3 regions of the Methylobacterium sp. CM6247 genome follow, and region 2 is predicted to be linked to each of the others. Evidence: predicted binding sites of a transcription regulator. Region 2 holds the regulator's gene; each other region holds the start of a gene.
The links. The regulator PhoB, encoded in region 2, activates phosphate uptake and scavenging genes when phosphate is short. The targets are predictions, from matches to a motif close to TGTCATNNANCTGTCAT.

Region 1 (2,199 bases), 2.3 Mb from region 2:
ATTGCCGCCATGGAAGAACGACACGAGCGTGCAGGTCAGGATCAGAAGGCTGCGAATCCACAAAGGCGGCGGGGTTTCGCCCTTGGGGGCCTCGTAGAGATCCTTGCGCCGCACGGTGAATTTGAGGGCCAGCAGTAGCAGGGCGGCGGCGACGAATCCGATGACGGGGCTGAACAGCAGCGCCTTGAACACGCCCAGGGCCTGCGCCCAGTCGACGCCCGAGGTTGCCTGTCCCTCGGGGGCCATAAGCTGGTTGGCGAGGCCGACGCCGATGACCGATCCGATCAGGGCATGGGACGACGAGTTCGGCAGGCCGAAAGCCCAGGTGCCCAGGTTCCAGAGGATCGCGGCGATGAGCAGCGCGAAGATCATGGCGTAACCGGCCGATGACCCGACCTGCAGGATCAGTTCCACCGGCAGCAGGGTGACGATGGCATAGGCCACGGCGCCGGAAGACAGCATCACACCGAGGAAGTTGAAGGCGCCCGACCAGATGACCGCGACGAGCGGCGGCATCGAGTGGGTATAGATCACGGTGGCCACGGCATTGGCGGTGTCGTGGAACCCGTTCACGAACTCGAAGGCCAGAGCGATGAGCAGAGCCAGTCCGAGCAGCACGAAGGCGCCGATGGCGAGAGGCGACTGCCCCACCGCGTTCATGTCGGTCACGAGGCTGTAGAGCGCGTAGCCCAGTCCGGCGACTAGGACGAGCAGGAAGGCGATGACGCCGCCCGGATGAATGCCGTGGTCGAGCTTTGGCCCCGTGGCGGGCGCCTTGGCGCCCTGCGGCAGGCCGGTCGGAGCAGCAACGGCGTCGGACATGATGGCCTCAGGACCCGGGGGATCAACGATCCTGCCAGTAGGTCGCGCTCACAACAGTCCTGTGACATGCATTCAAAAAGCACCGATGGCGCTGGATTAAAGTGATCGACACGAACGTACGACGCGAACTCGCTCCTTGAAGCGTGCCAAGTGCAGGCGCTGCTCAACGTTGTCCGAATCCGTCCGGCCCTGTCGGATGGAACGACCACCTTTTTTTGATTCTGACCTCGACCACTCTGTCGGCGCGGAGGCGTTCGTCGCTCATCATGGTTGGCGTCACTGGCCCGTGTCGGCGCAACGCAATTGGGCAATGAGCCAGCGCCCGGCCGGTCCCGGAGGCCGTTCCATCGGGTATACGGCCCACATCGGCAGGAACAGGCCGCCCTTCGGCAAAGCGGCGATGTCGAGCCGCACGAGGTGTCCGACGGCGAGGTCATCCGCCACGACCTCCAGGGGCATCCCGCCCCATCCGAGCCCCGAGCGCAGGAAAGCATGCTTGGCTCCGAGATCGGCCAGCCGCCAGGTCCTCGGCGAGAACACGCCGAACTCGCGCCCCTTCGTCAGCTCGCTGCGGTCGGTCAGGACGAGTTGGACATGCTCGGCCAAGTCAGCGGTCGGGATCGTCCCCGTCCTGCGCGCGAGGGGATGGGCGGGCGAGGCGACCATGACCAGTTCGATCTGGCGCAACGGCTCGCGCGCAAGCTCGGGCGGCAGCAGGGGCGTGGCACCCGCGACCGCGAAAGCGCAGCGCCCGTCGAGGACCGGCGCGATCACCGCCCCCAGGGTCTCGACCTGGATGCGCAGGGGCGTGGAGGGAAAGGTCGGCTGGAACGCGGCCACGGCTTGCGTGAGCACTTGGAACGGGAACAGGACGTCCAGCACGATGCTGACTTCCGCCTCCAGGCCGCCGGCAAGGTCCCGGGCCTGGGCCTTGAACGTCTCGGCGGCCGCTACCGTCGCGCGTGCATGGGCGAGCAGCACGCGGCCCGCCTCAGTCAGGACCGGATAACGGTTCGAGCGGTCGAAGAGCTTGATGCCGGATTGCGTCTCCAGGTTTGCCAGAGACTGGCTGACCAGCGACTGCGCCCGCCCGAGCTTGCGTGCAGCTGCGGAGAAGCTGCCGGTATCCACCGCGGCGACGAAAGTCCGGAGTTGATCGAGGGTGAGTTGGTCGAGCATCCATCTGTCCAGGTGATGGTATGCATCGAAAGATATAGGCTTCGATGAGGGATGGAAGGGGCCTACGGCTTAGCGCACAGCCGAGCCGATCCAGAGTTCGGCGACATCGAACTGGATGTTCATCATGTCACAGACCCTCACGGCCCCGTCCGCTCCGTCGCGCAAGCTCACCATCGCGACATGGTCGTTGCAGATCCT
Region 2 (2,199 bases):
GACCCGCCTTCGCGACCTGACCGAACGGGGAATTCTGGAGACGGCGCCCGCCTCGGACGGGACCGCCTACCGGGAATACGTCCTGACCGAGAAGGGGCGCGGCCTGTTCCTCGTCATCGTCGCGCTTCGACAATGGGGGGAGGCTCATCTCTATGGGCCGACCGATCGCCGGTCTCGCTTGGTCGATCGTGAAGTCGGGGCTCCGGTCGCTCAACTCACCTTGCGATCCGCCGATGACCGTCGTCTCGGTTGGTATGACACGCGGGTGCTGAAGCCCGACGTCACCTGACAAGGTGACGTAGCGACATCGAAAGCGGATAAACCGCATAGTGGAGCGGTCCTTTCCGCCCATGATCAATGTCCGCTCTCAGCGGATGGCGGCGGCCGCAGGGTCCGTCGACGTTGGGCCGAAAGTAGACCCGGCAGCGGGCACCAAACGTCGGATCTCCTCCCCCAGGGCTGACGGATTCAGACATCTGCCCGATGGCAGCTCCCTCTATCCAGGAGGATTCGACAGGCGCGATCGTTCCCCCTCCCCTGGAAGGGAAGAAGGGCTCATGCTGCCAGCCAGATGGGTGAATGCCTGCCCCCTCCGGGGGCGAGCACATGCCGGAACGGACAGACGTCCGAGATCGAACGCGATATCTCGTGGCGGCCGGAATGGCATCGGTTCGCGAGGATCGCCCGCGGGCAAGGCGACCCGCCATCGTCACGATGGGGACGCTCGTTCCGGACGGAGCGGCGCGAAGCCGGCCGTGGCCTCACTCGTCCGTGGAGAACATCTCGTCGAAGGAATAGCCGGAGCCGCGCACGGTGCGGATCGGGTCGCTCTGGCGCGGACGGTTGATCGCCTTGCGCAGGCGGCCCACATGGACGTCCACCGTGCGCTCGTCGATATAGACGTCGTGGCCCCAGACCCCGTCGAGCAGCTGCTCGCGCGAGAACACGCGGCCGGGGCTCTGCATCAGGAATTCGAGGAGCTTGAACTCGGTGGGCCCGAGATGGATCTCGCGGCCCTGCCGGCGGATGCGGTGGCTGACCCGGTCGAGTTCGATATTGCCGGCCACCAGCAGGTCAGACACATGGGTCGGCTTGGCCCGGCGCAGGAGCGCACGCACCCGCGCGAGCAGCTCGGGCACCGAGAACGGCTTGACGATGTAATCGTCGGCGCCGGTGCCGAGGCCGCGGATGCGGTCGCCCTCCTCGCCCCGCGCCGTCAGCATGATCACCGGCAGCCGCTCGGTCTCCCGCCGGGCGCGGATGCGGCGGCACAGCTCGATGCCGGACAGGCCGGGCATCATCCAATCGAGCAGGACGAGATCGGGAACCTGCTCCTGAAGGCGCAGATCGGCCTCGTCGCCCCGCGCGGCGGAATCGACGACGAAGCCCTCCGCTTCCAAGTTGTAGCGGAGGAGGAGAGTGAGGGCCTCCTCGTCCTCGACGATCAGGATGCGCGTGTTCATGCGGATGTTTTCGGGGTGATGGCGACCGTCCCGGATGGACGCGACGGCCGCGCCGAGCGTGTGCTGGAGCGGCCGGCAGGGGCAGCGATCAGGCGCTGGCGGGCATCGACACGGTGGCGTAGTTCGACGCGTCGTTCTTCGGGCGGTCCCGCTCGGCGAGCTCGTTCGTGCCGGTGACGAGATAATGGATCGTCTCGGCGATGTTGGTGGTGTGATCGCCGATCCGCTCGATGTTCTTGGCGCAGAACAGGAGATGCGTGCAGAACGAGATGTTGCGCGGATCTTCCATCATGTAGGTCAGCAGCTCGCGGAAGAGCGAGTTGTAGAGGGCGTCGATGGAATCGTCGCGCTCCCAGACGTCGAGGGCGGCCTTCACGTCCTGGCTGCCATAGGCGTCGAGGACGTCCTTCAGCTGCTCCTGCACCAGATCGCCCATATGCTGGACGCCGATGACGATCTTCTGCGGCTGGATCTGATCGGCGATGGCGACCACACGCTTGGCGACGTTCTTGGACAAGTCGCCGATCCGCTCAAGATCGTTCGAGACGCGGATCGCCGATACCGTCTCGCGCAGGTCGATGGACAGCGGCTGGCGCTTGGCGATGAGAAGGATCGCCCGCTCCTCGACCTCGTGCTGGATCGCGTCCAGACGCTTGTCGGCGGCGATGACAGCCTGCGCCAGGGGCACGTCCCGGCGCACCAGGGCATTGCCGGAATCTGTCATCATCTTCTCGGC
Region 3 (2,199 bases), 2.0 Mb from region 2:
AGAGTTCGTTGGCGGCCTTGGTGGTGCCCCAGTCGGCGACCTTGCGGGCCAGATCCAGGTGCTTGGTGGTGCCGACGATGGCGTAGGCCTCTTCGTCCCAGCCCGTACCGTCGGCGGGGACGACGACGGCCAGCGGTGCCCCCTTCGTCTTCTCCGAGGCGCCGCGCATGTCCAGCGACAGGCCGGCGGTGCGCTCGCCGCGCGCCGCCTGGACGCAGGGAGCCGAGCCGGAATGCAGGTAGGCGGCGATGTTCTCGTGGAGCTTGTCCATGTAGGCCCAGCCGGCCTCCTCGCCCATGCCCTGGAGCCAGCCGGCGACCAGCAGGTAACCGGTGCCCGAGGAGGCGGGATGCGGCATCACCACCTTGCCCTTGAGTGCGGGCACCAGGAGATCGGCCCAGCGCACGGGGGTCTTCACCCCGTCCTTCTCGGCTTCCGCCGTATTGAAACAGACCACGCCGATGGAGGCGTCGGTTCCGGTCCAGCTGTAGGGGCCGATGGAATCGCGGAAGGCGGGCTTCAGCGCGTCGGCGCCCGTCGGCTCGTAGGTGGCGAGCAGGCCCTGCTTCTCGAACAGCAGCAGGCTGGAGGCAGCCAGCCCCATCACCATGTCGGCGCGGGGATTATCCTTCTCGGCCAGGAACCGTGCGGTGATGACGCCCGTCGAATCGCGCACCCAGACCACCTCGACCTCCGGCACCGCCCGCTCGATCCCGGCTTTGAAGGGAACGAGCTGATCGTTCTCGAGGGCCGTGTAGATCGTGAGCTTTGTGCGCTCGGCGGCCATGGCCAGGGTCGGCGACGTCAGGGCGAGGGTCAGAGCGAGGAGGCCGAGGATCTTCATCGATAATGCTCCGGAGTCTTGTCGTTCCGACGTTTAAATCCTGATGCATGACAGGAAGAAGACAAAACCCCGTGCAATCAAGTCCAGGCTTTTTGCATATGCTGCCTATTTCAAGATCATGGCGCAGAATTACTTACGTTGATTGCGGACGGCCGAAATCGACCCCCGGCGCTTGGCCGCGGGTCGATGTTGAAACCTTTCGATTGCTCCCGTGAAACGGTCTCCAGCCGTGACGCGGTGTCCCTTAGAGCGCTCTCCGCCGAAGCGGATGCCGGTTCGGCGAAAAGGAGCGCGGCAAAAAATGGAGGGCTGGAGCTGCCCCGGCCCAACGTGGTCGGGTGCAGCTCTAGCAGGCCTGTGGCATGCGTCCGGCGGCCAGCAATCCGTTGATATCGGCGACGACGCCCGGCAGGTCGGCGATCGTGTCGACGAGGAAGTGGGGCTTGGATTCCGCGAACAGGGTGGCGATCCGCGTCCGCTCGGAGGCGAGGCGATCGGCGGACAGCGCCCGGAACGCGTCGTAGGTCAGCCCCAGCGCGTTGCCCGAGCAGGTGAGCGCCACCGTCCACATGCCGGCTTTGCGGCCTTCGAGGATGCCCGGCACCGTGTCGTCCACCTTCACGCAGGCGGCGACGTCGTCGATGCCGAGCGCGATGACGTTCGCCAGCGCCTGGGCCGGAAAGGGGCGCCCGTTCGGAACTTCGTCCGTGGCCACCACATGGTCGGCGACGTAGCCGTTGGTGGCGGCGAGCGCGACCACGCGCTCCATGACGCGCGCCGGGTAACCGGAGCAGGAGCCGATCTTGAGCCCCCCTGCCCTGAGGTCGGCGATGGCGTCGAGGGCGCCGGGGATCACGGCCGAGTGCTCGGCGATCTTCTCGATCTGCAACGGCATGAAGCGCTCGTAGATCGCGGTGACATCGGTGTCGGTGGCCGGATGCCCGTGGGCGGCCGCGTAGCGCGCGGCGATCTCGGGCTGGTTCAGGAGCGTGCGGATATGGTCCCACTTGCCCATGCCCATCGGGCCGCGCGCCTCGGGCAGGCTGACGGCGACGCCGAATTCCGCGAAGGCCTCGACGAAGATCTGGGTCGGCGCGAAGGAGCCGAAATCGACGACGGTCCCGGCCCAGTCGAGTATCGCGGCCTGGAGTTTCCTCGGGGGGGTGTAGGACATGGCTGGACTTTCCGGGTGACCCGCGGAACGCGCGGGAGGCCGAGGAACGGGCGGTCAGACGGTCGTGATGTTCAGTTCGGTGAACACCGCCGCCACGGCCTCGACCGCGCGCTCCATGTCGGCGGATTCGACGTGGCCGATGCAGCCCACGCGAAACGTCTCCAGTTGCGTGAGCTTGCCC

Region 1: a site for PhoB is predicted at 873-889, ahead of ACYQOP_RS21425 (inorganic phosphate transporter). Genes of this name have one in related genera too.
Region 3: a site for PhoB is predicted at 892-908, ahead of ACYQOP_RS20135 (putative 2-aminoethylphosphonate ABC transporter substrate-binding protein). Genes of this name have one in related genera too.

Annotation. Positions count from the first base shown of each region.
Region 1 covers NZ_JBTXKX010000003.1:4,327,036-4,329,234, forward strand. Annotated here, with positions in the region: gene ACYQOP_RS21425 (inorganic phosphate transporter) at 1-822, opposite strand, end outside; gene ACYQOP_RS21430 (LysR family transcriptional regulator) at 1,099-2,001, opposite strand; gene ACYQOP_RS21435 (DoxX family protein) at 2,126-2,199, shown strand, end outside.
Region 2 covers NZ_JBTXKX010000003.1:2,043,373-2,045,571, reverse strand. Annotated here, with positions in the region: gene ACYQOP_RS10435 (winged helix-turn-helix transcriptional regulator) at 1-289, shown strand, start outside; gene phoB (phosphate regulon transcriptional regulator PhoB) at 762-1,463, opposite strand; gene phoU (phosphate signaling complex protein PhoU) at 1,552-2,199, opposite strand, start outside.
Region 3 covers NZ_JBTXKX010000003.1:4,062,710-4,064,908, forward strand. Annotated here, with positions in the region: gene ACYQOP_RS20135 (putative 2-aminoethylphosphonate ABC transporter substrate-binding protein) at 1-844, opposite strand, end outside; gene phnX (phosphonoacetaldehyde hydrolase) at 1,191-2,018, opposite strand; gene ACYQOP_RS20145 (2-aminoethylphosphonate--pyruvate transaminase) at 2,073-2,199, opposite strand, start outside.